DNA from 4 places in the Cobetia sp. MC34 genome. Region 2 is predicted to be linked to each of the others. Evidence: predicted binding sites of a transcription regulator. Region 2 holds the regulator's gene; each other region holds the start of a gene.
The links. Region 2 encodes sigma-54, which starts transcription at its own class of promoters, with help from an activator protein. Its sites were predicted from a motif close to TGGCACNNNNNTTGCTNT; they were not measured.
Positions count from the first base shown of each region.

Region 1: a site for sigma-54 is predicted at 3,002-3,019, ahead of IZU87_RS06870 (dimethylamine monooxygenase subunit DmmA family protein). Genes of this name have one in related genera too.
Region 3: a site for sigma-54 is predicted at 1,777-1,794, ahead of IZU87_RS08090 (HAD-IIB family hydrolase). Genes of this name have one in related genera too.
Region 4: a site for sigma-54 is predicted at 2,576-2,593, ahead of glnA (glutamate--ammonia ligase). Genes of this name have one in related genera too.

Region 1 is NZ_JADPPY010000009.1:30,072-37,988, reverse strand. Features, by position in the region: gene amt (ammonium transporter AmtB) at 1-46, opposite strand, end outside; gene IZU87_RS06880 (heme-dependent oxidative N-demethylase family protein) at 207-1,262, opposite strand; gene IZU87_RS06875 (PDR/VanB family oxidoreductase) at 1,302-2,246, opposite strand; gene IZU87_RS06870 (dimethylamine monooxygenase subunit DmmA family protein) at 2,231-2,917, opposite strand; gene IZU87_RS06865 (FMN-binding glutamate synthase family protein) at 3,574-4,914, opposite strand; gene IZU87_RS06860 (GltB/FmdC/FwdC-like GXGXG domain-containing protein) at 4,929-5,615, opposite strand; gene IZU87_RS06855 (class II glutamine amidotransferase) at 5,615-6,532, opposite strand; gene glnT (type III glutamate--ammonia ligase) at 6,650-7,917, opposite strand, start outside.
Region 2 is NZ_JADPPY010000001.1:258,711-266,627, reverse strand. Features, by position in the region: gene pmbA (metalloprotease PmbA) at 1-255, shown strand, start outside; gene mgtE (magnesium transporter) at 362-1,717, opposite strand; gene IZU87_RS01175 (HPr family phosphocarrier protein) at 2,131-2,400, opposite strand; gene rapZ (RNase adapter RapZ) at 2,387-3,334, opposite strand; gene IZU87_RS01165 (PTS sugar transporter subunit IIA) at 3,472-3,942, opposite strand; gene hpf (ribosome hibernation-promoting factor, HPF/YfiA family) at 3,952-4,260, opposite strand; gene IZU87_RS01155 (RNA polymerase factor sigma-54) at 4,921-6,369, opposite strand; gene lptB (LPS export ABC transporter ATP-binding protein) at 6,603-7,343, opposite strand; gene lptA (lipopolysaccharide transport periplasmic protein LptA) at 7,347-7,917, opposite strand, start outside.
Region 3 is NZ_JADPPY010000011.1:51,384-59,300, reverse strand. Features, by position in the region: gene IZU87_RS08100 (TRAP transporter small permease subunit) at 1-272, shown strand, start outside; gene IZU87_RS08095 (TRAP transporter large permease) at 272-1,573, shown strand; gene IZU87_RS08090 (HAD-IIB family hydrolase) at 1,878-2,774, shown strand; gene IZU87_RS08085 (glycosyltransferase family protein) at 2,816-4,027, shown strand; gene IZU87_RS08080 (sugar phosphorylase) at 4,116-6,014, opposite strand; gene IZU87_RS08075 (GlsB/YeaQ/YmgE family stress response membrane protein) at 6,378-6,626, opposite strand; gene nrdR (transcriptional regulator NrdR) at 7,025-7,513, shown strand; gene ribD (bifunctional diaminohydroxyphosphoribosylaminopyrimidine deaminase/5-amino-6-(5-phosphoribosylamino)uracil reductase RibD) at 7,746-7,917, shown strand, end outside.
Region 4 is NZ_JADPPY010000020.1:13,022-20,938, forward strand. Features, by position in the region: gene typA (translational GTPase TypA) at 277-2,085, opposite strand; gene glnA (glutamate--ammonia ligase) at 2,728-4,134, shown strand; gene IZU87_RS11610 (DUF4124 domain-containing protein) at 4,602-5,294, shown strand; gene glnL (nitrogen regulation protein NR(II)) at 5,557-6,651, shown strand; gene ntrC (nitrogen regulation protein NR(I)) at 6,648-7,917, shown strand, end outside.

The sequences.
Region 1 (7,917 bases), on a different contig from region 2:
AGAACGTATCCAGCGCGTAGCTGAGTTGCAGCACATCGATATTCACCAGCGTTTCCCCTTTGTTGTTATTCGCAAGCGCTGTGGTCAGTGGCTTGCGATCCATTCCCTGTCACGCCCTCGGCGCCGAGAGTTGTTTGACGAGAGCTCTTTATCAGGAGCTATTTGCCAGAAGCTATTTGCCAGAAGCAGCTTGCCGAGAGCGTGGTCTAGACTGCTGCCTGCGCCGTCGCCTCGGTGTTGGTCGCGACACTCGCCTCGCGGACTTCCAGCCACTCGAGCACGCTGGGCAGATAACGCGTCAGTCCCTTGTAGTCGATCAGCTCCGCCGGCAGGGTCTTCAGCACCTTCAACAGCCGCGTCTGCCAGACCGGGTTGGTACACAGGTCTTCCAGACTGATCAGATAGGTGCGGATACCGAAGAACAGCGCATGACTAAGCGGCATGCGCACCAGCGTCTGCAGCTCGACCCGCAGATGCACATCACGGCCAGCGTTTTCCGGCGTGATGGTGGTGCGATCACTGCCCCACTCGGCATAGGTCTCCGGGGAGCTGTCCATGCGCGGATGGATGGTCATGGTCCAATTCAGACGCCGCACCGGCCCGCCGACCTGGATGGCGCACAGGTATTTGAGCGCGCGATCGAACACGCCCATCTCATGCGCCAGCGGCACCGGGCCATGCCACTGCTTGAAGCTCATGCCGGCATCGAAGGCCAGTGACCAGTCCGCCGGACAGGTGATCATGCCGGCATCCATGAACAGGTCACCGTCACGCTGGTCGAGCAACGCGATATCGCCCTGCATCTGACGGCCGATATAGTCCAGCGGTGGCAATGGCAGGCTGGCGTCATCGCCCATGCAAAAGGCCTGCTCCAGCCCCAGCAGATGGTTGCGCCACACGCAGTCATCGCCGTCGCGCTCGAAACTGAAGGCCTCGGGATAGTCCCTGGCGTAATGCGTCATCACGAATTCCAGGAAGTCCCAGGCGGCCGGCTGCATGTGCGGCATCACCAGGCAGCGCCTGGGGTCCTTGGCCAGCACCCGCTCACGCTCGGCGATCTCGCTCAGATAGTGCTCATCGATATCCAGCATGTGCTCGGTGATGGAACCCGGCTTGCCGGGCAAGGTATGCGGCTCGATATTGACCGAGTAACGGTACTCATCTTCCGGGAACGGGAAGGGAAAACGCTGGATGGCGTGATCGGAATTCTTGAAGGTGAACAGACCATGGAACGCCTGGTCATCTCGCGGGGAAAATTGCATGTTCCTGCTCCTTGGGGGTCCATCTCGCGAAAGACGTATTCAGAGATCCAGCACCAGCCGCTGGCTGCGTGCCCGGGAAACGCAGGGCATCACGCAGCGCTGACTGGCCCGCTCCTGTTCATCGAGGAAGGCGTCACGGTGCTCCGCCTCCCCCTCCAGCATGTCGACCCGACACTGCCCGCAGACGCCGCCACGACACAGGCTCGTCACCTCGACACCGCTGCGCTCCAGCGCTTCCAGCATCGACTCCTGGGCGCCGACCGCCACTTCCACACCGCTGGCGCGCGCCACGGCCGTGAAGGGAGTCCCCGGTTCCGGGGCGGCAAAGACCTCGTGGTGGATGCGCGCGAGACTCCAGTGCAGCTCGCGTGCCGCTTCCTTCACGGCATCGATCATGGCCTGCGGGCCGCAGAGATAGACGTGCGTGCCGGCGGGCTGACGCGCCAGCAAGGCCTTCAGGTTCGGGCGTTCGAGACGATGCTGGGTGATGTTGCCACTCGCCAGATAGGGTGCGGCCTCCGGGAAGCGGGCGACGTCGAGGTCCTGGCTGCGCAGGTGCAGCTCCCAGCTGGCGCCACGCCGCTCAAGCTCCGGCAGGTAGGAGAGAAACGGCGTGATACCGATGCCGCCTGCCAGCATCAGGTGATGGCGCGCCTGCCAGTGCGGCAGAAACAGGTTGGCCGGCGGGCTGAGTTCCAGCTCGTCACCGACCTGCACACGGGAATGGATGGCTTCGGAGCCGCCACGCGAGACCGGCTGACGACGCACCGCGATGCAGTAATGCGAGGGATCATCCGGCGGGCTGATCAATGAGTAGGCGTTGCGACACACCCGCCCTTCTCCCGGAATGCCCAGCACCACATGACTGCCCGGCGAGAACGGCGTGAAGGGGGAAGCCTCATCGGCAGGCACCAGAGTGAGACGGCGCACGCTGCTGCTGAGCTGATCGACCGCGGCGACCCGCGCCTTCATGAAGCGAGACATGGTGCCACCTCCTCCTGTGGGGGAATCTCTCCCGGGGCTTCCGCATCGATTCGCACGCCCATGTAGGCGCCGAGACGCTTGGAAAAATGATCACGCACTTCCAGCATCAAACCGCAGCCATCACAGGCTGCCGGCGAGTGGATGACATGCTCACTGACCTGCTGACAGTGCACGCAGAACACATGCCGCCCCAGGGCAGCGACCGGCAACATCACCATGTCGTCCAGCAGCAGCCCCTGCTGCTGAGCCAGATTGGCGACCTGCCACACGAAATGCTCACTGCCGATGATGACCAGACACCCCGCGACACCGATCTCGCTGATGGCGCCGACCAGTGCGTCGCAGGCCTTCGGGCGGTCATCGACGTCATACCAGCGATGCAGGCGGGCGTTGTCGGCGGGCCCCGTGGGCAACGCCTCTGTTGCCGGGGCGGATTGCACGGCGCCTCCCACCTCGTGGCTGCCGAGCTGATCGAGCAGCGTACTGATCAGCTGACAATGCATCTGCAGCTGCTGACGGGCGTTGCCCGCCGCCTCACCAGTGCCTGGCAGGCTCTCGGGAGACTGGCATGCCACCAGATAGCGTTGGGCATCGGGCAGCGCCTCGATGCGTGGATAGTGTTGCCGACTTCGAATCCCGGCAGTGACAGAGGATGATTGCGGGCTTTTCATGACACGACCCTGCTCTGAGAAATTGTCCTTGTTGTAATGCCGCCGTCTTGACGATGACGTGCATCCGACTACCACTCCATTTCTTGAGCATATTTCGTGCCATTGACGGCGAAATCATTGCCCAACATACCCGGAAAAATCGCCTGAAAACCCCGCTTCATATATGAACAATCAATCGAGACATTCGCGCACCAAAACAGAACATTCAGCTCAGGTAAAACGACTTTCATTCACCATTATTGCTCTGATTCAATCTCACCCCACAAGCCAACCTCTACGCCTGACATCTTTCTCATAAAATAACCACAAGATACTGAAAGAATGGAAAAAAATCTGCCTTGAGAAAATCACGCCCTCTCCATCGACACGACACCATGCGCTACTCCAACGCCAGCATTCTGACGCGCTTTCGCTTGCATGATATTGGCCGGATTACTTGACTGGACTCAGCACAAAAGAAAGCGCCTCACCGAAGGGTGAGGCGCTTTAGTGACTCGATGGCGTCAGGTCATATTTTTCCACATCCACTGGAGCGTAGTTCTTGTCACTGCGACAGCTTGCCTGGACAACATTGCGGCGAACTTGCTGACAAAAGGCTTCGCAGCTTTGCCATGACAATCATGCGCAATGGAACACGCACAATAGAGATCGTGCCATCAGTAACCACCCTGTCCCGGCACCCAGTTGGTGCCCGCCAGCGGCACCCGGGCCATGGCCGCGGCTTCCACGTTCAGGGCGACCAGATCTTCCGGTTCCAGGTGGTGCAGGTGCGACTTGCCACAGGCACGTGCCAGGGTCTGGGCTTCCAGCGTCAGTACGCGCAGGTAGTTGGCCAGACGCTTGCCGGCTGCGACCGGGTCCAGTCGCTGACTCAGCTCTGGGTCCTGGGTGGAGATACCGGCCGGACACTTGCCATCCTGGAAGTCGTCATAGAAACCGGCGGCGGACCCCAGCTTCTGATACTCATCGGCATAGCGCGGATGATTGTCGCCCAGCGCAATCAAGGCGGCGGTACCGATGGCCACGGCGTCGGCACCCAGCGCGATCGCCTTGGCCACATCGGCGCCATTGCGAATCCCGCCGGAGACGATCAGCTGCACCTCACGGTGCAGGCCCATCTCCTGCAGTGCCTGGGTGGCCTGGGGGATGGCGGCCATGGTCGGGATGCCGACGTGTTCGATGAAGACATCCTGGGTGGCGGCGGTGCCGCCCTGCATGCCATCCAGCACGATGACATCCGCGCCCGCCTTCACCGCCAGCTTGACGTCGTAGTAGGTGCGGGTCGCGCCGATCTTGACGTAGATCGGCACCTGCCAGTCGGTGATCTCACGCAGTTCGGCAATCTTGATCGCCAGGTCATCCGGGCCGGTCCAGTCCGGGTGGCGACAGGCACTGCGCTGGTCGATGCCCTGCGGCAGCGTGCGCATACCCGCGACCCGCTCGGAAATCTTCTGGCCCAGCAGCATGCCGCCACCGCCGGGCTTGGCGCCCTGGCCGAGCACGACTTCAATCGCATCGGCCTTGCGCAGGTCGTCCGGGTTCATGCCATAACGTGACGGCAGATACTGATAGACGAGTCGCGAGGACTGGCCGCGCTCTTCCGGGGTCATGCCGCCATCGCCGGTGGTGGTGGAGGTGCCGATTTCCGAGGCACCACGCCCCAGCGCTTCCTTGGCCTGAGCGGACAGGGCACCGAAGCTCATGCCGGCGATGGTCACCGGCGTGCTGATCACGACCGGCTTCCTGGCATGGCGCGTGCCGAGCACGACTTCGGTCTCGCACTTCTCGCGATAGCCTTCCAGTGGATAGCGCGACATGCTGGCGCCGAGGAACAGCAGGTCATCGAAATGCGGCACCTTGCGCTTGGCGCCCCAGCCACGGATATCGTAGATTCCCGTCTCCGCCGCCCGCTGGATCTCATGGATGACATCGCGGCCGAAGGTCGCAGATTCGCGCAGTGCCGGGTTGTAGGGCTGTGTTTGAGTCTCGTCGGTCATGTTGAGCATCCTGATCAGTAGGCTGAGGCGTTGTCGACCTTGAAGTGATAGAGCTGACGCGCGGATCCATAACGCGTGAAGCTGGCCGGGTCTTCATCGATTCCGGCACTCGCCAGCAACTCCGCCAGTTCTTCCAGGTGCTCGGCACGCATGTCCTTGGCGATGCAGTCCGCACCCAGCGATGCGACCGTGCCCTTCACGTAGATTCGCGCTTCATAGAGCGAATCGCCGAGCCCTTCACCGGCGTCGCCGCAGACCACCATGCGGCCCGCCTGGCCCATGAAGGCACTCATGGCCCCGATGTTGCCCTTGACGACGATATCCACGCCCTTCATCGAGATACCGCAGCGCGCCGAGGCATTGCCTTCGATGATCAGCAGGCCGCCGTGGGCGGTCGCGCCCGCGGACTGGGAGGCATCACCCTTGACCCGCACGCAGCCGGACATCATGTTTTCCGCCACCCCGACCCCGGTGTTGCCGTGGATGGTGACGCTGGCCTTCTGGTTCATGCCCGCGCAGTAATAGCCCGCATGGCCATCGATATCGACACTGATATCGTCATTGATGCCGCAGGCGATGTTGTGGGCGCCGTCGGAATTGACCACTCGCCACTCACGCGCCTCCTTCAGGGTATCGGCATCGTGCAGGGCCTGGTTCAATTCGCGCAGCCCTTCAACGGCCAGATCGTGTGTCTTCATCATTACGCGGCCTCCGAACGGGCGGTGTCTTTTTCCCACAGATACAGGCGGCCGGGTTCCGGCTCCCACACGCGGGCCTCCTTGATGCCCGGCAGACTGGCCAGGGCACGGTATTCCGAGGCCATGGCCACGTAGTCATCGGTCTCGGCGATCACGGCTGGCTTGCAGGCGATCGGGTCACGTACCACGGCGAAGCCATCACGCGTGCCGATGGTGAAGGTGAAGAAGCCATCAAGGTCCTTCAGGGCACCGGTGATCGCGGCTTCCAGGCTGTCGCCCTGCTCCAGACGCCAGGTCAGGTAGCCGGCGGCAACTTCGGAATCGTTGTCGGTCTCGAAGCTGATGCCCTCACGCTTGAGCTTGGTGCGCAGCCAGTTGTGGTTGGACAGCGAGCCGTTGTGCACCAGGCACAGGTCACGCCCGGTGGAGAACGGGTGGCTGCCCTGCAGGGTCACGGCGCTTTCGGTCGCCATGCGGGTATGGCCGATGATGTGGCTGCCCTGCATGCCCTTGAGTCCATAGAGGCTGGCGATATGGGCCGGCAGGCCCACCGCCTTGAGGATCTCGATGCTCTGCCCCACGCTCAGCACGCGAATCTGCGGGGCGCTGTCGGCAAGCCAGCTGCGCACGGCGCTCTCTTCCCCGGCGATCTTGAATACCGCGACACTGGCATTGCTGAACCAGTCCGCCACCGTGCCGACCTGCTCGCCCAGGCCCTTGGCGATCGCCTCCCAATCCTCATCGGCACCATCGCTTTGCAGCGTCAGCTTGATGCCAGCGTCAAATTCGTCGCCATAGATGGCGAAGCCGGCGCTGTCCGGGCCGCGATCGGTCATCGCGATCAACATCGGCTCGAACAGTTCCCCCAGGCGCGATTCCAGCGCCGGGTTCTTGAGATAAAGCCCTACGATTCCACACATGGTGATGTCCTCTCACGGGCAGGAGGCGTCTCCTGCCTGGTGTCTTGAGCGTGGTGGTGACAGTGGCGACCCTCGTCTGGCATGACCCGCGAGACCCGCGAGCGCCGCCGGATGAGATCAGAAGAATTCGGCGTAGCGCTGGACTTCCCAGGCACTGACCTGTGCGTTGTAATCCAGCCATTCCTCGCGCTTGAGGCGCATGAACTCGGCGCAGATTCCCTCGCCCAGGCTCTCGCGCAGAATGCTGTCCGCCTCGAGCGCATCGATGGCCAGCGAAAGATTCTGCGGCAGCTTCTCGATGCCCTTCTCGGCGCATTCGCTCGGGGTCAGCGAGTAGAGATTGATGTTGTGGGGCGTGCCCGGATCCAGCTTGCGCGCCACGCCATCCAGCCCCGCCGCGATGATGGCGGCGTGCACGAGATAGGGGTTACAGCCGGCGTCCGGCAGGCGGAACTCGAGGCGACCATAGGGCACACGCACCATGGCCGAGCGGTTGTTGTCCCCGTAGGCGATGAAGACCGGCGCCCAGGTCGCGCCGCTGGTGCTGCCACCACCGACCAGACGCTTGTAGGAATTGACGGTCGGCGCGGCAAAGGCACACAGCGCCGGAGCATGTGCCAGCAGGCCGCCGAGGAAGTGGTACGCCAGCGGCGACAGGCCCATGCCCTGGGCGTCGGAATCATCGCCGAACAGGTTGCGCCCGATGTCATCACACACGGACAGGTGGAAGTGCATGCCATTGCCCGGGCGGTCCGCCAGCGGCTTGGGCATGAAGGAGCACACCATGCCCAGGTCATTGGCGATCTCGCCGGCGGCCATGCGCACGAAGGTGAAGCGGTCTGCCGAGGTCAGCGCATCGCTGTAGGTGTAGTTGATCTCGAACTGGCCGTTGGCGTCCTCGTGATCGATCTGATAGACGTCGAAGTCCACCGCTTGCAGCGATTCGACCAGACGTTCGAGGAATTCACGCGAACGCGACAGGCCCTTGTAGTCGTAGCAGGGCTTGGCGAGGGTATCGCTCTCGTCCACCGGCAACAGCTCACCCGCTTCCCCCCGGCGGAACAGCGAGAATTCCGGCTCAAGTCCGCTATTGAGCGTCCAGCCCTTCTCCTTCAGGCGCTCCAGCTGCTTGAGCAGCACCACGCGGCTGTCGTTGGCGAACGGTTGCCCATTGACGTAGCCATCACAGGCCATGCGCGCATAGCCCGGCTGCCACGGCACCAGCGACAACGAGCTCAGATCACCCCGCGCCATGAAGTCCGGCCCCTCCGGCGACATGCCGAGACCACTGACGGCGAAGCCGGCAAAGCCGGCGCCCTTCTCGACCACATCCATCAGGCAATTGGCCGGCACGGACTTGGTCTTGGCAGCGCCATGAATATCCA
Region 2 (7,917 bases):
ATGGGCCAGGGCGTCAACGGCGTCACCGGTGACTACTCTCGTGGCGCCTCCGGTTTCTGGGTCGAGAACGGCGAGATCCAGCATGCGGTCGAGGAGTTCACCATTGCCGGCAACCTGCGCGACATGGCGGCCAATCTGCTGGCGGTCGGCGATGATGTCGATACGCGTGGCAGCATCCACAGCGGTAGCTGGCTGATCGATGGCATGACCGTTGCGGGCATGTCCGAAGGCGAAGACGAAGCGCTGGAAGGCTGATCGCTGAGGCTTCTCTGATCGCGCGACAGGCGAGATGCAACACGGCCGCTCCCGAGGGAGCGGCCGTGTTGTTTTCTGGAGCAGTCACTGGAACCCGTCGGGCGTATTACAGATAGAGCCAGGTCGCCAGCCCCAGGAAGGCCATGAAGCCGATCACGTCGGTCACGGTGGTCAATATCACGCTGCCGGAGAGGGCAGGGTCGATATTGAGCTTCTTGAGCAGTACCGGCAGCAGCGTACCCGTCACGGCGGCGATCAACAGGTTGATCATGATCGCGGCGCCGATGATGGCCCCCAGCTGGACATCCCCGAACCACACGATGGCGATGCCCGCCACCACCACGGCCCATAACAGGCCGTTGAGTCCCGCGACGATGACCTCGCGCTTGAGTAGCCAGCGGACATTGCCGCTCTTGACGTGCCCCAGCGCGATGCCGCGAATCAGGACGGTGAGTGCCTGAGAGCCCGCGATGCCGCCCATGCTGGCGACGATGGGCATCAGTACGGCCAGCGCGGTGATCTTCTGGATGGTGCCTTCGAACATGCCGATCACGGCGGAGGCCATGAAGGCGGTCAGCAGGTTGATGCCGAGCCAGACGGCGCGGCGCCATGAGGTTCGCATCACCGGAGAGAAGGTGTCTTCGTCCTCATCCATCCCCGCCATCGACATCACCTGGTGCTCGGCGTCGCCGCGGATGACGTCGACCACGTCATCGATGGTGATGCGACCCAGCAGGTTGCCATCGCCGCCGACCACGGGCGCCGAGATCAGGTCGTGCTTCTCGAACAGTGAGGCGACTTCGGTTTCCGGCATCAGGGCCGGAATCACCACGCTGTCGGTGTCCATCACTTCGCGCACCGTGACGCCGGGGTCCGAGACCAGCAGGCGATTGATGGGCAGCGCACCGATGAATTCATCACGGCGTGAGACGACCAGCAGGGTATCGGTGGAGTCGGGCAGGCGCTCGTGGCGGCGGATGTAGCGCAGCACCACATCCAGGGTGATGTCCGGACGAATGGTGATGGTGTCCGTGTTCATCAGGCCGCCGGCGGTGTCCTCCGGGAAGGACAGTACCGTTTCGACGCGCAGGCGCTCCTGCGCCTCCATGGAGTCGAGGACCTCGAGAATCACCGCATTCGGCAGGCGCTGCAGAATGTCGGCGACATCATCCGGTTCCAGGTTCTCGGTGGCGGCGAGAACGTCGACGGCGTCCATGTCCTTGAGGAAGTCGGTCTGGATGTCTTCGCCAAGGTATTGAAGGACATCGCCCTGCAGCTCGGCATCGACCAGCTCCCAGAGCAGATTACGCTCCTTGGGGGGCGAGGATTCCAGCAGGTGGGCCACGTCCACTGGCGCGAGGCCGCGATTGAGCATGCGTCTTGCCTGTTCCAGCTCGCCGCTTTCCAGCGCCTGTGACAGGCGATCAAGTCTTGGCTTGAGTTTACGAGACGTCTTGCTCATCTGTCGGCTTCCCCTGTCGACATGAAGGACAGCGCTGATTCTACCATTGGCGTAGGGGGGCGCGTCGACAAAAGAAAACAGTGTTTCTTATCGAAAGGACAATCCGCGTTCCGCTACTGGCGAAAAAGCAGCGTTGCATGGCTGCCAGGCGCAAGGATAGGTGTTGGGATTGGTACAAGGGTAGGCGCAAGGACAGGTGCAAGAACAGGCACAGACATCCTGCGTGAGCAGTGATGGAGCTGCCCAAGGAAGCTGCGCGAGGGGCTGACCGAAAAGGGGGAGGGCCTAAAGGAAGGCTGTGCGCAAAGGGTGAAAGGGGCAAGGAGGCGAGAGCCAGACGAATGAGCCGCGATGCACATCCCTGATGTACAGCGCTAACACACAGCGCAAATGCACAGCGCTGTCAGTGGCGGTTATTCGTCTTCCTCGAAACGCGCTTCGAACAGCGCCTCGATGGCCAGCATCGCCTCATCGGCCTGTTCGCCCTCGACATCGATCAGCAACGTGGTGCCGCAGGGGGCGGCCAGCATCAGCAATGCCATCACATTGGCTGCATTGGCGCGTCGCTCGCCATGGCTGACCATCACCGTCGCGCAATAGGGCGCACAGCAATTGACCAGCTTGGTGGCAGCGCGGGCGTGCAGCCCGCGGCGGTTGGTCAGCGTCAGCTCACGAGAGGCCATCGCGATGCTCCTGCTGATGCTCCTGCTGATGCTCTTGCTGATCACCTGTCTCACCCGCGTTGCTCAGCGCGGTATGGATGCCCAGCTCGCGGTGACGCAGGCGCACCTCAGGTAGGCGCTCGGCAAAGTAGCTCGCCAGCTGCTCGCACAGGTAGACGCTGCGATGCTGGCCGCCGGTGCAGCCCACGGATACCGTCAGGTAGCTGCGGTTGCTGTCCTGATAGGCGGGCAGCCAGCGTTCCAGCCAGCCAGCGATATCGTCATGCATCGCCTGGACGGTGGGGTAGCGCTGCAGGAATTCGGCCACGCTGTCATCGCGACCGGTATCGCCGCGCAGATTGATGTCCCAGTACGGGTTGGGCAGGCAGCGGGCATCGAACACCATGTCGGCATCGGTCGGCACGCCATGCTTGAAGCCGAAAGATTCAAAGGTCAGCGTCAGGTGGCGGGAGCTGTGCTGGGCGACCTGCTCGGTGATCCGCGAGCGCAGGTCGTGCACGCTCAGGTTGGTCGAGTCGATGACCAGATCGGCCTTCTGGCGGATGGGAGCGAGCGTCTTCTGCTCGATCTCGATGGCCTCGGCCAGGGTGTGGTCGTTGTCGCGCGTCAGAGGGTGACGACGACGGGTCGCCGAGTAGCGTTCCAGCAGCACCCGCGAATCGGTGGTCAGGTAGACGACCTGCACGTCCATGCCGCTCTGGCGGACGTTGTCGAGCAATTCGGGGAAGCGGGTCAAGGCTTCCGGCAGGTTGCGGGCATCGATGGAGACCGCGATGCGCCGGCGCGCCGGGCTGTCCTTTTCGAGCTGATCGACCAGTGGCGCCAGCAGCATGCCGGGCAGATTGTCGATGGCATAGTAGCCAATGTCTTCTAGCGCCTGGAGAGCGATGGATTTCCCGGAGCCGGAGCGGCCGCTGATGATCACGATCTTCATGAAGTGCTCTCCAAGGGCGAGGTCAACGTCGAAAGAATGCAGGGGTGGGGCAGAAGGCTGCCCGCTATCAGTGCGCTGTACGTCGGCCGATGGGAGGCCAGCAAGACGAAAGCCCGGACGATGTCCGGGCCTGTCATTCAGCGCGCCGGTAATTCGGCGATGGCTTGGGTCAATGCCTCAAAGAGTGCACGCTGGCTGTCTGCCTGGCGCAGGGCCGAGCGATTGGTCGGGGAATTGAGCAATTCCGCGACCTGCCCGAGCAGCGTCAGATGAGTTTCATCCGCTTCCTCAGGCACCAGCAGCACGAACAGCAGATCGATGGGTTCTCCGTCGATGGCATCGAAGTCGATGGGTTCACCGAGCTTCAGAAACGCAGCGATTGGCGTCTTGCAATGCGGGCTGCGTGCATGGGGCACGGCCACACCGTGGCCAATGCCGGTCGACCCCAGTCTCTCGCGCCCGATCAGGCGCGAGAAGACTTCCTGGCTATCCAGGCTGGGAATGTTCTGTGCGATGAAGGTGCTGAAGAATTCAAGCACCCGCTTCTTGCTCCCCCCGGGGACACCGTAAAGCGTGCGCTCGGGGGGAAGGATCTGATCAAGTGTCATGGCTGAAGGTCAACGGGTCCCGGTGCCCTGAGAGCGAGCCTGGGACTTTTCCTTGTGTTTGACCAGCTGGCGATCCAGCTTGTCGGCGAGCGCGTCGATGGCAGCGTACATGTTGGGGTCTTCTGCCAGGGCGTGGAGGTCAGCGCCTGCCGCGTGCAAGGTGCAGGCAGCCTGCTGGCGCTCCTTCTCGATCGACAGTGTCACCTGAACATTGGTGATGTTGTCGTAATGCCGTTCGAGGCGAGCGAGCTTCTCGTTGACGTAATCGCGGAGAGGATCGGTAAGTTCCACATGATGCCCGGTGATATTCACTTGCATGGACACGCTCCTTTATCCAGCGGGTTGCCATTCAATTGTAACCCTTTTTGACTACGAGCAAACCCTGATCGGACGCTCTGCAACAGGCTTGACGGCCACCGTCTGGCGATGTTTTCGCACCCTTGCCAGTGGCGTCAGATGTCGTGAGCGTCTGTACCGACAATGCCCAAGCTTTGCGCAAAGATCAACGCTGCGCTGCATCGTGGCTCAGTGCTTGTCTTCAACTCATTGAGGGGTAACGGAGTGGACTTCAAGGGCACGTCTGGTGGGTGGTGCGTGAAAGACGCGCAAGAAGGCGGGTTTTCGTCGCCAATGCCTGCATGTACGTCGCCTTTCAGGCGCTTCGATTGCGTGGAGCAAGCGGCGTTCCGGGAGGTTCTCCGGGTGTCATCCAGGTGCAATACGCGCAAAAGTGACTTTAAAAACATGCGATTGACGGTGAATGACGCTGCCGGAACGGCGGTTTTTTACCGTCATCCTGCGCGCCGTCATGGCCCATGACGGGCAATTGATGAGCGGTTGACGGCATGACCGAGCGCGCGACAGGCGTACCGCTGCCCGCGAAGTCAGAGGCTGATGAGCGGAAAATCCAGCGCTTGAGGTTGGCGGCGGCTGCCATTGTGGAGGTGAAAGCAGGGCATGGCAGCCGCAGGTGACGCCTCAGGCCAGACGCTTGCGCTCGCTGGAGGAGGGGATGCCCATCGCCTCGCGATACTTGGCCACGGTACGGCGTGCGACCTCGATGCCATCGCTGGCGAGCAGATCGACCAGCCGCGAGTCGGAGAGAGGCTTGCGGGCCGGCTCTTCCGCGATCAGCTTGCGGATGCGGGCACGAATGGCGGTGCTTGAGTGGGCGTCGCCACTGCCGCTGCCACCGACCTGGCTCGAGAAGAAGAACTTGAGCTCGAAGACGCCGCGCGGGGTGTGGATGTACTTCTGGGTCGTGACCCGCGAGATGGTCGATTCGTGCATCTCGACCACTTCGGCGATGTTGGCCAGAATCAGCGGCTTCATGCCTTCCTCGCCTTGCTCGAGGAAGTCGATCTGGCGCGCCATGATCTCGCGGCCGACCTTGAGCAGGGTGTCATTGCGTGATGACAGGCTCTTCATCAGCCAGCGCGCTTCCTGCAGGTTGTCCTTGAGGAAGGTGTTGTCGGCGGACTTGTCGGCACGCTTGATCAGCGCGGCGTATTCCGGCTGGATGCGCAGCTTGGGCAGCGCTTCCGGGTTGAGCTCGACCTGCCAGCCATGGCGGGTATGGCGCACCAGCAGATCAGGGATCACGTAATCGCTGGCGGGCTCGCCCCAGGCGGATGCCGGACGCGGATCGAGCGCGCGTACCAGGCGGATGACGTGATCCAGCTCGTCATCGTCAAGGCTCAGGCGGCGCTTGAGCAGCTTGCGGTCATCGTTGCCCAGTGCCTCGAGGAATTGACGTACCAGGCGGCGCGCCTGCGCCAGCAGCGGCAGGTCATCCGGCAGCAGTGCCAGTTGCAGCAGCAGGCATTCGCGCAGATCACGGGCGAAGACGCCGGTCGGGTCGAACTGCTGCAGACGCAGCAATACCTGCTCGAGTTCGGAGGCCTTGAGGCCGGGCAGGCCCTGGCCGCGCAGGCCATCGACCAGCTCATCGAGTGACAGACTCAGATAACCGGCACCGTCGACGGCATCGATCAGGCTCTCCGCCATCTGGCGTTCACGGCCATCGAGGTCGGTCATCGCCAGCTGCCAGCGCAGGTGGTCCTGCAGGCTCTCGACGCTGGTATTGCGATCGAAGTCCGGCCCTTCTTCGCTCCCGCTGCCACTGCCGGAGCTGGTCAGGCTACCGGCGTGGTCCTGGTAGAGGTCCGACCAGTCACTGTCGAGGGGGTATTCCTCGGGAATCTCGCTCGAGGAGTCGGCAGTGGAGATCTCGCTCGAATCCTGTGTCTCGACGACATCCAGCGACTCGTAGTCCTCGTCGAGCTCCAACATGGGGTTGGACTCGAGGGCTTGCTGAATCTCCTGACGCAGGTCGAGCGTCGACAGCTGCAGCAGCTGGATCGCTTGCTGGAGCTGCGGCGTCATGGTCAGCGAGGTGCCGAGGCGGAGTTGCAGGGTGGGTTTCATGGAGTCAGTCAATTCACGGCAAAGGAACGTGCTTACTACGCTATACCGTGACTCGGGGCACTGACAAGTGGTTGTCGTGAATATTCAAGCAACTTGCATGCCATGTTTCCACCAAGGTGGTATGGACGTCATGCATGCGTCTGATGTCAGACATGAAAAAGCCGCTACGCGATAAAATCACGCAGCGGCTTTCGAAGCTTTTACCTCGCGAGGACTCAGCGCAGCCGCTGACCCTAGAGCGTGAACTCGTGGCCCAGGTAGACGTCGCGCACCTGCTGGTTGGCCAGGATGGAGTCCGCGTCACCGTGGGCGATGATCTGGCCATCGCCGACGATATAGGCGGTGTCACAGATATCGAGCGTCTCGCGCACATTGTGGTCGGTGATCAGCACGCCGATGCCACGATCGCGCAGTTGGCGCACGATGCTCTTGATCTCGCCCACCGAGATGGGGTCGACGCCGGCGAAGGGCTCATCGAGCAATACGAAGTCCGGCTCGGTGGCCAGTGCACGGGCGATCTCGACCCGACGACGCTCGCCGCCGGACAGGCTCATGCCGGCGCTGGCGCGGATGTGCGTGATGCTGAATTCCTCGAGCAACTCTTCAAGGCGTGCCTTGCGGCCATTGCGATCCAGGTCCTTGCGGGTCTCCAGAATCGCCATGATGTTGTCGGCCACCGACAGCTTGCGGAAGATCGACGCCTCCTGCGGCAGATAGCCGATGCCGGCACGTGCACGCTGATGCATGGCGGCAGCGGAGAGGTCCTTGTCATCGATGGAGACGTTGCCGGCATCGGCGCGCACCAGCCCGACGATCATGTAGAACGAGGTAGTCTTGCCGGCGCCGTTGGGGCCCAGCAGGCCGACGATGTCGCCCTGGCGGATCTCCAGCGAGATGTCCTTGACCACCTTGCGGCCCTTGTAGGCCTTGGCCAGATGGCGAGCGCTCAGCGTACGCGGAGTAGCAGCAGTCATGACTCAGTTTTCCTTGCTGGCATTGGCGCCGCGCGGCGTCAGAGTCATGTGCACGCGACCGCCTTCGGTCTGCTGTGCCGTCTTGCTGTTGTTGGCGTTCACCTGGCGCTTGTCGAGGAAGTACTCCACGTAGCCGCCTTCGAAGGTGTCATCGCCTTTCTCGAGACGCGCATTGCCGACCAGTTCCACGCGGCGCTCCAGCGCATGGTAGCGGATGGTGTCGGCCCAGCCCTTGACCAGCTTCTCGTCGGGCGCGGGTTGCTGTTCCAGGTAGGCACGCTTGCCGGTGGCCTTGACCAGCGAGATCTCGCCGCTGCCGGCGCGGCTGATATCGACGCGGCTGGCATCGAGTTTCATGCTGCCCTGGCGCATTTCCACCTGGCCGGTGTAGGTGGCGGTACCGGCCTTGTCATCGAGCGACAGGGCGTCCGCGGCGATGTTGATCGGCTGGCTGGCATCGCTGTCCAGCGCCATGGCGGCCGGGGCGAAGGTGGACATGCCCAGTGCCAGGCAGAGCGCCATGACACCGCTGTTGAGGGTCTGGCGACAGGCCGTCAAGGGCTTGCGAGTCGTG
Region 3 (7,917 bases), on a different contig from region 2:
GCTGGGTGATGTTCTGGCGTGCCTCGCACAGTCCGCTGGGCGAGTGGCAGCTGGAGCGTTCCGGCACCTCATGGAATCCGCCGTTTCCGGCGCTGACCAAGGGCGTGATCCTGTTCGCGCTGGCGGTGATGACCTTGCAGGCACTGTGGCATCTCTACCAGACCTTCTTCTCGCCCCGTCCGCCCGAGGGCGGCAGTGAGGGAAGTGGCGCATCCGACGCCACTTCCGATGCCGCTCCCGACGCCGCAGTTGACCACAAGGAGCCGCGCTGATGGATATCGCAACGGCTACGATGCTGCTGGTCGGCGGCATCTTCGCGCTGCTGGTCACCGGCCTGCCGCTGGCCTTCGTCACCGGTCTGGTCGCGCTGGCCTATACCTTCGGCTGGTTCGGCCCGATGGCGCTGCCGCTGGTCACCAGTCGTGTCTATGGCTTCGTCACCGAGTATTCGCTGGTGGCGGTGCCGATGTTCGTGTTGATGGCCTCGCTGCTCGATCGCTCGGGGATCGCCAAGGACCTGTTCAATGCCATGCGCGTGATGGCAGGGCGACTGCCCGGCGGCGTGGCGATCCAGACCATCGTGGTGGCGTTCTTCCTCGCCGCGATGTCCGGCATCATCGGCGGCGAGATCGTGCTGCTGGGGATTCTAGCGCTGCCGCAGATGCTCAGGCTCGGCTATGACAAGCACATCGCCATCGGCGTGGTGTGTGCCGGTGGCTCGCTGGGCACCATGATGCCGCCCTCCATCGTGCTGATCATCTATGGCCTGATCGCCAACCAGTCGATCGCGGACCTGTTCACCGCGGCGATCACCCCGGCCATCGTGCTGATGGCAAGCTACATCATCTACGTGCTGATCCGCTGTCTGCGCAACCCTTCACTGGGGCCGGTGATGCCCGAGGAGGAGCGCCGCGCCAGCTTCCAGAGCAAGCGTGAGCTGCTCAAGGCCATCGGCGTGCCGGCGGTCATCGCGGGGCTGGTGCTGGGCTCCATCTACGGTGGCGTGGCCTCGGTGACCGAAGCCGCGGCGATGGGCAGCTTCGGCGTGCTGGTGGCGGTGATGCTGCGCGGCGAGTTCTCCATCACCCTGATGCAGCGTGCGCTGTCCCAGACCATGAACACCTGCGGCATGATCATCTGGATCGGTATCGGCGCGGCGGCGCTGGTCGGGGTCTACAACCTGATGGGCGGCAACCGCTTCGTGTCGAGCATGATTCTCGGCCTGGATATCCCGCCGCTGGCGATCATCATGGTGATGATGGCGATCCTGCTGCTGCTGGGGCTGTTCCTCGACTGGATCGGCATCGCGATGCTGACCCTGCCGATCTTCGTGCCGATCATCGTTCAGCTCGGCTACGACCCGGTATGGTTCGGTGTGCTGTTCGCGGTCAACATGCAGGTGTCCTTCCTGTCGCCACCCTTCGGGCCTGCTGCCTTCTATCTGAAAGGCGTGGCACCGGAAGGCATCAGTCTCAAGGATATCTTCGTCTCGCTGCTGCCGTTCATCGCCATCCAGCTGTGCGTGCTGGCGATGTTGCTGCTGTGGCCGCAACTGTCGCTGTGGCTGGTCTAGGCTCAACAGGCGTTGCCCGCTTGCCGAAGACTCGACGCCCTCGCAGATGCGAGGGCGTCGTCGTTGGTGATGAAAGATTTGCGCCGTCGTGTGGCGAGGCATCATGCAAGGCAGGCTTTGTGCTCTTTTATGGTGCAAATGAGCGGATGCACAAACACAGTCACGATGAGAGGGGGCAGGCTGTCATGGCAGATGCACCATCTTGGCACATTCCCTGCAATGCTCTTGCAATGCCTGTCCGGTGCCACGAGATCCTGTCGAGGTGACCCCCGACACGCTGCAGCACTTCACGAGGAGAGTTCACATGTCAGAGACTCAAGCACCGCTGTTGTTGCTGACCGATCTGGATGGCTCGCTGCTGGATCACCACGATTACTCGCCGGGGCCGGCGCGCAGCTGGCTGACCCGCCTACGCGCGCGCGGTGCCTGGATCGTCCCCAACACCTCCAAGACGGCGGCCGAACTGGCGCCGCTGATGGGCTCGCTGGGCTTGGCGGGCCAGCCGTGGATCGCCGAGAACGGCGGCGTGGTGGCGCTGCCGGCCGATTGGTTGAGTGCCTACCCGCTGGAAGAGGCCAGCGCCCCGGATGCACACGGCCTGTGTCGTATCGCGGTGGCGATGCCCCGCGACAGGATTCTCGCGGTGCTGGAGGAGCTGATCGGGGAATTCGCCTTCGAGGGCTTCGCCTCGATGTCGGTGGCGAGAATCAGTGAGCTGACGGGGCTGGGGGAGGGCGACGCGGCCCTGGCGGGACAGCGTGATGCCAGTGAACCGCTGGTGTGGCGTGACGCGCCGGAGCGTCTCGAGGACTTTCGCACGCGTCTGGCCAGTCATGGCCTCAAGCTGACACGTGGTGGGCGCTTCCACCATGTGATCGGGGACAGTGACAAGGGCGTGGCAGCGCGCTATCTGATCGCCCGCTACCGGCTCTGCGAGCGGGTGCGCCCCTGGACACTGGGCTTCGGCGATGGCGCCAATGACCTGCCACTGCTGGCCGCCGTCGACAACGCTGTGCTGATCCCCGGCGTCGGTGATACCTCACAGCGTGATCGGGAGCTTGCCGATTATCCGCAACTGGCGGATGAACGCCGCTGTTTTCGCGCCAATCTCCCCGGACCGCAGGGATGGGTCGAGGGATTGCGTCACTGGCTGGCCAATGGCCAGCCGGAAGAATGGACATCCAGAGGTCTGGGCGCCTGACGCCTGCCTGATGCGTGTCTTCGGCATGACAAGGAGCTGACATGAGCGATTTCTACCAGAATGGCATCATCACCAACTTCCATAACCTGACCGATCGTCCGGTGGAAGATCTCGAAGCGGACCTGATGCGCTTCTCCCGCAAGCGACCGATGAGCCTGATTCTGCCGTCGCTGTATTCCGAGCTGGAAGGCCCGGCGCTCAAGCATATCGTCGAGGAGCTGGCCCAGGTGCCGTACCTCAGCGAGATCGTGATCGGGCTGGACCGCGCCGACCGTGACCAGTTCGAGCATGCCAAGGAGTTCTTCTCACATCTGCCGCAGCATCACCGCATCCTGTGGAACGACGGCCCGCGCCTGCGGGCACTGGATGAGGAGCTGACCGAGCACGGTCTGGCGCCGATGGAGGCCGGCAAGGGGCGCAATGTCTGGTACTGTTCCGGTTACGTGCAGTCCTCGGGCATCGCCGAGGCGGTGGCACTGCATGATTGCGATATCGTTACCTATGACCGCGGCCTGCTGGCGCGCCTGATCTACCCGGTGGCCCATCCGCAGTTCAACTACGAGTTCTGCAAGGGCTACTACTCGCGCATCGCCCAGGGCAAGCTGAACGGCCGCGTGGCACGCCTGATGGTCACGCCGTTGATCCGTGCGCTCAAGAAGGTCTATGGCCCGCTGCCGTACCTGGATTATCTCGACAGCTATCGCTATCCGCTGTCCGGCGAGTTCTCGATGCGCACCGACGTGCTGGCGGACATCCGCATTCCCAGTGACTGGGGGCTGGAGATCGGTGTGCTGTCCGAGGTCCACCGCAACTATTCCACCAAGCGTCTGTGTCAGGTGGATATCGCCGATGCCTACGATCACAAGCACCAGCCGCTGTCCGAGGAAGATGCGCTGGGCGGCTTGAATCGCATGAGTTTGGACATCGCCAAGGCCATGTATCGCAAGCTGGCCACGCTGGGCGTCGAGATGCACGGCGAGACCTTCCGCACCATCAAGGCCACCTACTACCGTATCGCGCTGGACCTGATCGAGACCTACTACAACGATGCCGTCATGAATGGCCTGACGGTGGACCGCCACAGCGAGGAAGCGGCGGTGGAGCTGTTCGCCGCCAACATCATGGATGCCGGCAGCGCCTTCCTCGACAATCCGCGCGACAAGCCCTTCATCCCGAGCTGGAACCGGGTGCAGTCAGCCGTGCCGGACCTGCTCGAGCGCATGCACGAAGCGGTGGAGCTGGACAACCAGTAAGGCTCGCGGCGGGAAACAGCAAGACCTACGACAACGGGGCTGCCACTGGCAGCCCCGTTGTCGTAGGCAGAAGGAAGAAACGCGGGCGTCAGACGACCTCGATGGCCGGCGGGCGCACGGTTTGCTCCATCAGCCAGGCCGCCTGATAGGGACGGCGGGCCATGGTGGGATCGTAGGCCTTGTCGTGGCACAGGTGGTCGGTCAGCGCGACGCCTTGCCAGCTTTCCGGCAGCGGCAGCACGCGCGGCTGATCGGTGACATTGAGGGCGAACAGCAGGCGGCGCCCTTCATGGGTGACGCGCTCGAAGACGAAGAAATCCGGGCCGACATCAAAGACATTCTGGTCGGCATCCGGGTGGAAGCAGGGTTCGTTGCGGCGCAGTGCCATGCGGCGCTTGAGGGCGTGGAAGACCTCATGGGTCGCGGTGTTGGGGCTTGCCAGCAGCGCTTCCAGTTCATCGCGCTGCCATTTGCGGCGATTGATGGCGCGCAGATGACCATCGCGCTCGACGCCTTCCTGGTGGTTGGGGGTCGCGGTCAGCGAGTGGATGTACAGCCCCGGGATGCCCTGCAGGCTCAGCATCAGGGTCTGACTGGCGATGAAGCGCTCGATCTGCCACGGGTCCTGGCCGCGCCGCGTGCCCTTGAGCGCATCGAAGTAGCTGATGTTGAGCTCATAGGGGGTGTCGGCGCGCCCGGGGTTGGCGCGCATGCTGACGTAGCCACCGAAGTCATGCACCAGCCGCACCAGGGTGTCGCGCTCGTGGTCGGGCAGCAGGCCCTCAAGGGCGCGAACGCCGATACCGTCGTGACTGGCGGTGAAGTTGAAGTAGCTGCAGCCGGAAGGCAATGACGGCAGGCTGGTGGCCCACTGGGTCAGGGCGCTGGCATCGCCGGAGGTCAGGGTGTGCAGGGTCAGCGGCGGCAGCGTGAACTGATAGATCAGGTGCGCTTCATCGGCCTGGGCGCTGCCCTCGATGGCGGTGAGGCCGTGCTGTGACAGGCGGTCGAGCCCGAAGTAGGACATGTTCTCGGCGTGGGGCACGTTGGTCTCGGTGATCAACAGGCTGCCGGGCGCCAGATGGTCGACGATGGCGCGCAGCAGGCGCACCACGGCGTGAGTCTCCGGCAGGTGGATGCAGGAGGTGCCCTGGCGTTTCCACAGGAAGGCCACCGCATCGAGGCGGATGATGCCCGCGCCCTGCTCGAGGTAATAAAGCAGGATGCCGATGAATTCGAGCAGCACATCGGGATTGGCGAAGTTCAGGTCGATCTGGTCATCCGAGAAGGTTGCCCAAAGATGGCGCAGGCCACGACGGGTATGCACCGGCGTGAGCAGTGCAGATGGGCGCGGGCGCACGACCTCGGAGACATCGGTGTCGGGGTCCATCTCGATGAAGTAGTCGCGGCCGGGCTGCACGCCGGCCAGATAATCGGCGAACCACAGTGACTCGCGTGAGCAGTGATTGATGACCAGGTCTGCCATCAGGTCGCGCTGCTCACTCAGGCGCCGGATGTCCTGCCAGTCGCCGAGGACCGGATTGACCTCGCGATAGTGGATGACGCTGAAGCCGTCATCGCTGCTCCATGGGAAGAAGGGCAGCACGTGGACACCGGACAGGCTGTCGTCCAGTCGGCTGGCGAGGAAGTCGTGCAGGGTCGCCAGTGGTGCCTCGCCTTCCTGCTGCAGGCTGTCGCCGTAGGTGATCAGCCACTGGTCGCGCTCGCTCCAGAGCGGCTCGCCTTCCGGTACGCGGGGGTTGAGGCGCGTGCGATGGAAATCCAGCACTGTCTCCAGGCGTCTGAGGACTTCTTCATGACGCTGTGGGTAGATCTCGGCGAGCAGGCGTGTGGCGTGCGCCTGGAAATCAGCTTGCGAGAGGCGTCTGGCGAGAGAGACTCTGGCCCGTGGTCTGGCGTTGTCCTCGCTCGGCGCAGGATCGGGTGCAGTGGATGTCGAGTGATCGGGAGATGACGTATCGGACATGGGCAATCCTCGTGGCAGCAAAAGCGGTCAGACTCTGCCTCGTGAGCCGCAATGGGCAGAGCGTGTCGCGGGTGATCTTCGGGAAGCCCGCCGGCGCAATCCTGCGGGGCCGGTGGCAAGACTGGAAATCACATATCAGATGAAGTCGGCTGGCCGTCGCTTGGTGAAATGCCTGAATAGCGCATCGCTCAGCGGCGCCCGTGGGTGACGGCCTGGCGCCTTTACTCATGAGTCATGCACGCCTCGGGCCAGATTCGTCAAGCCTGCAAGGCAGGACGGCCAGCCTGCATGTGCCGGCTGGCCGTCCTGTCCGGCGTCATGTGGCCTGCGGCCAGCTGACGCCACTGCGCTTCATGACACGCTTTACTTGCGCAGCACGCGATACAGAATCAGCAGAATGACGGCGCCGAGCACGGCGATGACAAAGCTGGCCAGATTGAATCCCGTCACTTCACCGAAACCCATCAGGGTGCCGACCCAGCCACCGACCACGGCACCCAGGATGCCGATGATGCTGGTGACGATGATGCCACCCGGATCCTTGCCGGGCACGATCACCTTGGCGATGATGCCGGCAATAAGACCGAATATGATCCATGCAATGATTCCCATGTCGCAGCTCCTTGCGTCATCGTGAACAATCTCGCGGCAGAGATCATTCGCCGCCAGTCGTGAAAGGATTTCACGGCTCGGGCAAGCGTCCTTGTGAGGCGCTGCACCCTGATGTCATCTTTCGGTTATCGCGCGGGGATTTCAAGCCTGCCGGGCAGGTTGATTGACGCTTTCGCCGCGGTGTCCGCCACCCGAGGCGACAATCCAGGAAACCCCTGTCGCCCTTTGATCGCTCCCCAAGGCTAGTTCAGATAGGTCGAGGCTGACATAGGCTCCCGTGGCGGGGCCTTAACGGTTACAATACCCGCCATTCGCTGTCATTCGGCTGCGCTGCGCCACTTCCTCGCTGTGCTTCGCGCGGGGCCGCAGCCACCTCGCACCCAAGCAGGCTCTCCAACATGCACTGTCCCTTCTGTGGAACTCATGAAACCAAGGTCACGGATTCCCGACTGGTGGTCGAGGGTGACCAGGTGCGGCGGCGTCGCCAGTGCGCGGCCTGCGGTGAGCGTTTCACGACCTACGAAACGGCGGAGCTGGTCATGCCGCGCGTGGTCAAGGGTGACGGCTCGCGTGAGAGCTTCGATGAGCACAAGCTGCGTGCCGGCATGCTGCGCGCGCTGGAAAAGCGCCCGGTTTCTTCCGAGCTGATCGAGGCCGCGGTGGAGCGCATTCGTCAGCGTCTGCGTGCCACCGGCGAGCGTGAGATAGAGGCGCGGCGCATCGGTGATGAGGTCATGCAGCAGCTCAAGCGGCTGGATCAGGTCGCCTATATCCGCTTCGCTTCGGTCTATCGTCGCTTCCAGGATCTTGATGAGTTCCGCGCCGAGATCGACCGTCTCGCCCAGGAGCCCAGCTTCCTGCCGGGCGAGGAAGACGCGCGGCCCTGATGTCTCGACACGGTCATCCTTGCAGATGACCTCGAGGCCTGCGCCTGCTGGCCCTGTCGCGTCACGCTGCGTGGCTCAGGCCTCGGGGTATTGGCCGCCGCCTGGGCAACGCCTGACCTTCTCTCGTTTCACGCCAAGGTATCGCATGTCTCTTTCTCCCCGTGCTTCTCGTGCTCACCGTGACAGCCACTCTCGCGACCGCAGTGCTCCCTCGGCGCGTGATGCGCGCCACATGGCCCACGCCCTGCGCCTGGCGCGACTGGGCAGCTACACGACGCAGCCCAATCCGCGTGTCGGCTGTGTGCTGGTAGAGGCCGAGACTGACGAGGTGATCGCGAGCGGCTTTCATGTGCGTGCCGGGGAAGGGCATGCCGAGGTCAATGCGCTGGCAGAGGCGGGTGAGC
Region 4 (7,917 bases), on a different contig from region 2:
ACGCTATATGCGCAACACGAATATGCCTCATATAACCCTCATTTAAGTGTTAGAGATGCCTCAGGCCAAGGTATCGCGCAAAGTTCCCTTATTCTGCGAGCCCTAATAGCGACGCACTTCCTGCAATGACATTCATAAGTACTAGAGAGATGGTCATGCTGTCCTTTGCGGCAACAGCGAAAAGTGCTCAAACGCAAAAGACCCGCCGAGTTGGCGGGTCTTTTGCGTTTGAGCACGATGCCCCCTGCCATCAGGCAGGGGGCAGGCTGGGCCAGCTTACTTGCTGGCGCGCTTGCGCTCGTTCTCTTTAAGGTGCTTCTTGCGGATACGGATGTGCAGCGGAGTGACTTCCACCAGCTCATCGGCATCCAGGAACTCGATCGCCTGTTCCAGGGTGAAACGAATCGGCGGCGTCAGCACGATGTTTTCATCGTTGCCGGTAGAACGCATGTTATCGAGCTTCTTGGCCTTGGTCGGGTTCACGACCAGGTCATTGGCACGGTTGTGGATACCGACCAGCATGCCTTCATAGACTTCGGTACCGTGACCGATGATCAGCTTGCCACGTTCCTGCAGGGTGTACAGGGCGTAGGACAGTGCCTTGCCCGGCACCATGGAGATCATGACGCCGTTGCGACGCTCGACGCCTGCGCCTTCCTTCAGATCACCGTAGTGATCGAAGCGGCTGGTCAGGATGCCGGTACCGGACGTCATGGTCAGGAACTGGCCACGGAAGCCGATCAGACCGCGAGACGGGATGATGAAGTCCAGACGCACACGACCCTTGCCATCCGGGTTCATGTTGGTCAGCTCGCCCTTGCGGTAGCCCAGTTCTTCCATGATGGAGCCCTGGTGCTGCTCTTCACAGTCGATGATGACTTCTTCGTACGGTTCCTGCTTCTGACCGTCGATGACCTTGATGATCACTTCCGGACGGCCCACGGCCAGCTCGAAGCCTTCACGACGCATGGATTCGATCAGAACGGAGAGGTGAAGCTCACCACGACCGGAGACGACGAATTTCTCCGGAGTCTCGCCTGGCTCGACGCGCAACGCGACGTTGTGGATCAGTTCCTGTTCCAGACGCTCACGGATGTTGCGGCTGGTGACGAACTTGCCGTCCTGACCGGCGAACGGAGAGTCATTGACCTGGAAGGTCATGGAGACGGTCGGCTCATCGACGGTCAGCGGCGGCAGCGCCTCGACAGTGGCGGTGTCACAGATGGTGTCGGAGATCGCGAGGTTCTCGATACCGGTGATGCAGACGATGTCGCCGGCAGTCGCCTTGTCGGTCTGCACGCGGTCCAGACCCATGTGAGTCATGACCTGGCCGATCTTGCCCTTACGGACAGCGCCTTCCTTGGTGATGATGGAAACCTGCTGACCCGGGCTGACGGCGCCGCGCTTGATGCGACCCAGACCGATGACGCCGACGTAGCTGTTGTAGTCCAGTGCGGAGATCTGCATCTGGAACGGACCGTCCAGCTCGACCTTCGGCGGCTCGACGATGTCGACGATGGACTGGAACATCGGGTCCATGGTGTCTTTCAGGTCTTCCGGATCCATACCGGCAATGCCGTTGAGGGCAGAGCAGTAGATGATCGGGAAGTCGAGCTGCTCGTCAGTCGCGCCCAGGTTGTCGAACAGATCGAAGATCTGGTCAACGACCCAGTCAGGACGAGAGCCCGGACGGTCGATCTTGTTGACGACGACGATCGGCTTCAGGCCCTGGGCGAATGCCTTCTGGGTAACGAAGCGAGTCTGCGGCATCGGGCCATCGACGGCATCGACCAGCAGCAGCACGGAATCGACCATGGACATCACGCGCTCGACTTCGCCACCGAAGTCAGCGTGCCCAGGGGTATCCACGATGTTGATGTGGTAGTCGTTCCACTGGATCGCGGTGTTCTTCGCGAGAATGGTGATGCCGCGCTCTTTTTCCTGGTCGTTGGAATCCATGATGCGTTCCTGACCCTCGGCCTTGCGGTCCAGGGTGCCAGACTGACTCAGGAGCTTGTCGACCAGGGTAGTTTTACCGTGGTCAACGTGGGCGATGATGGCTATGTTGCGAAGTTTCTCGATCACGACGGGAACCTGTGCGGAAAATGGGCGCTCGCGTACCGGGCGCTTGTGATTTGGGGCGCATTATAGGGGGCATGGCATGCCTCCTGCCAGCATCGTACATTCACGAGGCGAGTCAGCGAGTGCCTTCAATTGGCCTGAAGTGCCCAAATGGTTGTCTCTCAAGTCTTTTCTGCGCCCTTGTCGCGGATGAAAAAAACTTGCGAGTCGAGGCAAACATGAGGATGAAAGAAAGAAATGACCGCAATGTGATGCTGACGTGATCATCGGGTGTGAGCGGAGAAATCCCCGGGATTCAGCGTTTTGCACCAATGTGGAGCAATGGCGTTTTTTGGTGCACTCAAATGATGAATCTGCACTGCGCGGCAAGAATTTTTGCACCTTGTCGGCCCATCTTTGGTCGGGTTTTCGTGCTGCATGCATGAAGATGGTGATGTTTTTTTTCAGCATATTCATGAGCTTACTGAAATGAGCGCTGCGGCGTGCGCCATTCTGGCACGCTCGCTGCATTGTTAAAGCATCCTGTCTGATGGCTGGCATAACGACGCCGACCATGAGAGAAAAGGCTTACAAAATAGAGCAATAACCCCAGACAACGCTGACACCAACTGTAACCAGAGCCGCCGGCTCCATCGGAGAATTACCATGGCTGAGAAGACACTTGCCCTGATTGAAGAACACGAAGTCAAGTGGGTTGATCTGCGCTTCACCGACACCAAGGGCAAGGAGCAGCACGTCTCCATCCCGGCGCGTACAGTGGATGAGGAATTCTTCGAGAACGGCCAGATGTTCGATGGTTCCTCCATCGAAGGTTGGAAGGGCATCAACGAATCCGACATGATCCTGATGCCGGACGACGGCACTGCCTTCCTCGACCCGTTCACCGAAGACACCACCCTGGTGCTGCGCTGTGACGTCATCGAGCCGGCCACCATGCAGGGCTATGAGCGTGACCCGCGTTCCGTCGCCAAGCGCGCCGAGGAATTCCTGAAGTCCACCGGTCTGGGCGACACCGCCTTCTTCGGTCCGGAGCCGGAATTCTTCATCTTCGACGAAGTGCACTGGAAGAACGAGATGAACGGTTCCATGTTCAAGATCTCTTCCGAAGAAGGTGCCTGGGCGACCGATTCCACGCCGGAAGGCGGCAACCTGGGTCACCGTCCGCGTCTGAAGGGCGGCTACTTCCCGGTCCCGCCGATCGACAGCTTCCACGATATCCGTGCTGCCATGTGCAACACCCTGGAAGCCATCGGTCAGGAAGTCGAAGTTCACCACCACGAAGTGGCGAACGCCGGCCAGAACGAGATCGGCGTCAAGTTCAACACCCTGGTCAAGAAGGCCGATGAGGTTCAGGAACTCAAGTACGTGATCCACAACGTGGCTCACGCCTACGGCAAGTCCGCGACCTTCATGCCCAAGCCGCTGGTCGGTGACAACGGTTCCGGCATGCACGTTCACCAGTCCTTCTGGAAGGATGGCGACAACCAGTTCGCCGGTGACGAGTACGCGGGTCTGTCCGAAATGGCCCTCTACTACATTGGCGGCATCATCAAGCACGCTCGTGCCCTGAACGCCTTCACCAATGCGTCCACCAACTCCTACAAGCGTCTGGTGCCGGGCTTCGAAGCGCCGGTCATGCTGGCCTACTCTGCCCGCAACCGTTCCGCTTCCATCCGTATCCCGTACACCGCCAGCCCGAAAGGCAAGCGTGTCGAGGCGCGTTTCCCGGATCCGACGGCCAACCCGTACCTGGCGTTCTCCGCGATGCTGATGGCCGGTATCGACGGTATCAAGAACAAGATCCACCCGGGCGACGCGATGGACAAGAACCTCTACGACCTGCCGGCCGAAGAAGCCAAGTCCATCCCGACCGTGGCCGAGAGCCTCGAACAGGCCCTGACCGCGCTGGACGGCGATCGTGAGTTCCTGACCCAGGGCGGCGTCTTCACCGACGACATGATCGATGCCTACCTCGAGCTGAAGGGCGAAGACATCCAGCGCCTGCGCATGGCGACTCACCCGCTCGAATTCGACATGTACTACAGCGTCTAAGTACTGCAACGCCTAAGTACAGCAGCGTCCAAGCGCTGCAGAGGTTGAGGCAGCCATTCGCTAGCCACGCCATCTGACGGAGTGCCTTCCCGGTGAAGGCAAGCCCCGGACGATGACGACAGCAGGGCCATACCGACAGGTGTGGCCCTGTTTTTCGTTGTGGCCCTGTTTTTCATCATGGCCCTGTTTCGTTCTATCTCTTTGCTCTGATCCTTTGCTCTGCCCCTGATCCTTTTCCCTGAGAACGGCCATGCTGCTGACAGATATGCAGGGCGCGGTGGTAGCCTTGCGTGACAGTCAATGCACACAGGCGTCTTGTCGAAGGCCCCAAATGCTGGCATCAACGCGGTAAGCTTTGTAACTTGTTAGCCTTGTCATCAGGCAGCAGGATCGCCTGTCGATAGACCCAACCCGCTGGAGCTGCCTGCGGCTTCTGGCCTCCCATGACTCTCTTCAGGAATCTTCGGATGTGGCCCTTCGTATCCTCCCTGCGCGTCGCGAACCCCGCGACTGACTCGCGTGCACTGCCTGCAGCGCGCCCCGAGCCACTGCAGTGCCTGCTGCTGGCAGCGACGCTGATGCTGTCGAGCCTGTCGTTCGATCTTCAGGCGGCCCAGGTCTATCGTCACGTCGATGCCAACGGCAACGTGGTCTTCAGTGATCAGCCTGCGGGCGGCAGCAAGGTGCAGCTGACGCCGCTCAGCGTGGTGCCGTCGACGGAATCCCTGCCGCCGCGGCGCAGCACGCCGTCGCACGTGAGTTCTTCCTCATCCAGCGAGAGCACCCGCACCCGGGCGCCTGCGGTGGATGTGGCCTTCCGTGGCTATACCACCTTCACCATCCAGAGCCCGTCCAACGAGGAGACGCTGCAGACCGGGCAGGCGGGCAATCTGGCGGTGCGCCTGGGGATCGAGCCCAAGCTGCGCCCGGAAGACAAGGTGCGCGTGACCGTGGACGGTGCGCCGTCTCAATCCGCCATGCACAGCACCGTCTTCATGGTGCCGGCGCTGGAGCGTGGCAAGCATGTCATCCAGGCGGAGTTGCTGGATTCCACCGGCCGCGTGCGCCAGACCAGCGAGCCGAAGGTGGTCTATGTGCAGCGCGCCAGCGTCAATCTGCCTCGCAACCCCAACAACCCTGCCAATGCTGGCGGTGGCTAGCAGCGTCTGGGCGGCCTTTTTCTTCGCGCGTTTCTCCTTCGCTGACAGGCCGCCTTCGGGCGGCTTTTTCGTGTCTGGGACAGTCGATGTCGGGCCGCCTGGCGGTGAAGCGAGGCAACGCGAGTTCGAGCGCGATTTTTCGTCTGCACCATTTTGGTGCCAATATGAGGGGCCAGAAATGGTTGCACAGCATCGGACGCCGTGTTCTCGGTGCCTGCACCAGACTGGCGCGGTTATTGCAGAACAGGGAGACGTACTGCAGATGGCGAACAAACCCATGCATCAACGACTGCTCGAACACCTGAACACTGCCGTGGTGGTGCTGGACTCACAGCTGCAGATGGTCTGGATGAATCCCGCCGCGGAGACGCTGCTGGCGGTGAGTCTGGTGCGCGTGAAGGGCAGTACGCCCGACAACATGACCGGGCTGGATGACACCCTGATCAATGTGCTGCGCAAGGCGCTGGAGGAACAGCACCCCTACACCCAGCGTGAGGCCGAGATCATCAACGCGGCCAATGAAGCGCTGACGGTGGATTTCACCGCGACGCCCATCAGCGCCAATGAACTGCTGGTCGAGATAGAACCGCGTGACCGCCTGATGCAGATCTCGCGCGAAGAAGCGCTGATCGCCCGCCAGGAGGCGGTCAAGGTGCTGACGCGTGGTCTCGCGCATGAGGTCAAGAATCCGCTCGGCGGTATTCGTGGCGCCGCCCAGCTGCTCGAACGTGACCTGCCCGAACCGCAGATGGTGGAGTTCACGCGCATCATCATCGAGGAGGTGGACCGCCTGCGTGATCTGGTCGATCGCATGCTCGGGCCGAACCGGCCGCCGCTGCAGGCGCCGGTCAATGTGCATGCGGTGACCGAGCGGGTGCGAGCCTTGCTGCAGGCGGAAGGCAGCGCCATCACCTTGAGCGCCGACTACGACCCGAGCCTGCCGGAGGTGATCGGCGATGAAGGCCAGCTGATCCAGGCGGTGCTCAACATCGCGCGCAATGCCACCCAGGCCCTCAATGAGCAGCCACAGCCCGATTCACTGCAGCCTGACGCCGCCCCTTATGAGATCACGTTGCGGACCCGCGCTCGCCGGCAGTTCACGCTGGGCCATGAGCGCCACCGGCTGGTCTGCGAGCTGGCGATCATCGACAACGGCCCCGGCATTCCGGAGAGCCTGCGCGAGACGCTGTTCTACCCGATGGTCTCGGGGCGCGCCGAAGGCTCAGGGCTCGGGCTGTCGATCGCCCAGGGCATCCTGCACCAGCATCAGGGGCTGATCGAGTGTGACTCGCGCCCCGGCCATACCGAATTCCGTTTACTCATTCCGCTAGCCGGCACTTCTGGAGATCACACATGAGCGAGACTGCCCGCGTCTGTATCGTCGATGACGACCGTGCCATTCGCTGGGTGCTGGAGCGCGCTCTGGCACAACCCGACCTCGAGGTGGAAACCTTCGAGCGTGCCGATCAGGCCGAAGCCAGCATCATGCGTCAGTGCCCGGATGTCCTGATCACCGATATCCGCATGCCCGGAACCGATGGTCTCGACCTGATGGCGCGCGTGCGCGAGAAATACCCGGACCTGCCCGTCATCGTGATGACGGCGCATTCCGACCTCGACAGCGCCGTGGCCTCCTATCAGGGCGGCGCCTTCGAATACCTGCCCAAGCCGTTCGATGTCGATGAAGCGCTGGCGCTGGTACGGCGCGCCGTGGCGCATGCCCGTGAGTCCAAGGCGCCCGCCGCCGTGCCGGAAGGGCTGACCAAGGAAATCATCGGCGAAGCGCCGGCGATGCAGGAAGTCTTTCGCGCCATCGGCCGCCTGTCACAGTCGCATATCACCGTCTTGATCAACGGCGAGTCCGGCACCGGCAAGGAGCGCGTGGCCCAGGCGCTGCATCAGCACTCGCCGCGCGCCGCCAAGCCGTTCATCGCGCTCAACATGGCGGCGATTCCCAAGGACCTGATGGAATCGGAGCTGTTCGGCCACGAGAAGGGCGCCTTCACCGGCGCCACGGCGCTGCGCCGCGGGCGCTTCGAGCAGGCCGATGGTGGCACGCTGTTCCTCGATGAGATCGGTGACATGCCCGCCGAGACCCAGACCCGCCTGCTGCGCGTGCTGGCCGATGGCGAGTTCTATCGTGTCGGTGGCATCACGCCGGTCAAGGTCGACGTGCGCATCATCGCCGCGACGCACCAGCATCTGGAAAAGCTGGTCGAGGATGGGCGCTTCCGTGAGGATCTCTTCCACCGCCTCAACGTGATTCGCGTGCATCTGCCGCGCCTGTCGGAGCGTCGCGAAGACATTCCGCGCCTGATGAGCCACTTCCTGGGCGAGGCCGCGCGTGAGCTGTCGACCGAGCCCAAGGTACTGACGGAGGCCGCGGAAAAGCACCTGACGCGCTTCGACTGGCCGGGCAACGTGCGCCAGCTCGAGAACACCTGTCGCTGGCTGACGGTGATGGCCTCGGGGCGTGAAGTGATGATCGAGGACCTGCCGCCGGAGCTGCGCGATGCCAGCGGCACCGAGGCAGCCTCCGGCGATTGGCGTGGTGCCTTCCGCGAGTGGGCGGACCGCGCACTCGCCGCCGGCCACACCCATCTGCTGGAAGAGGCGGTGCCCG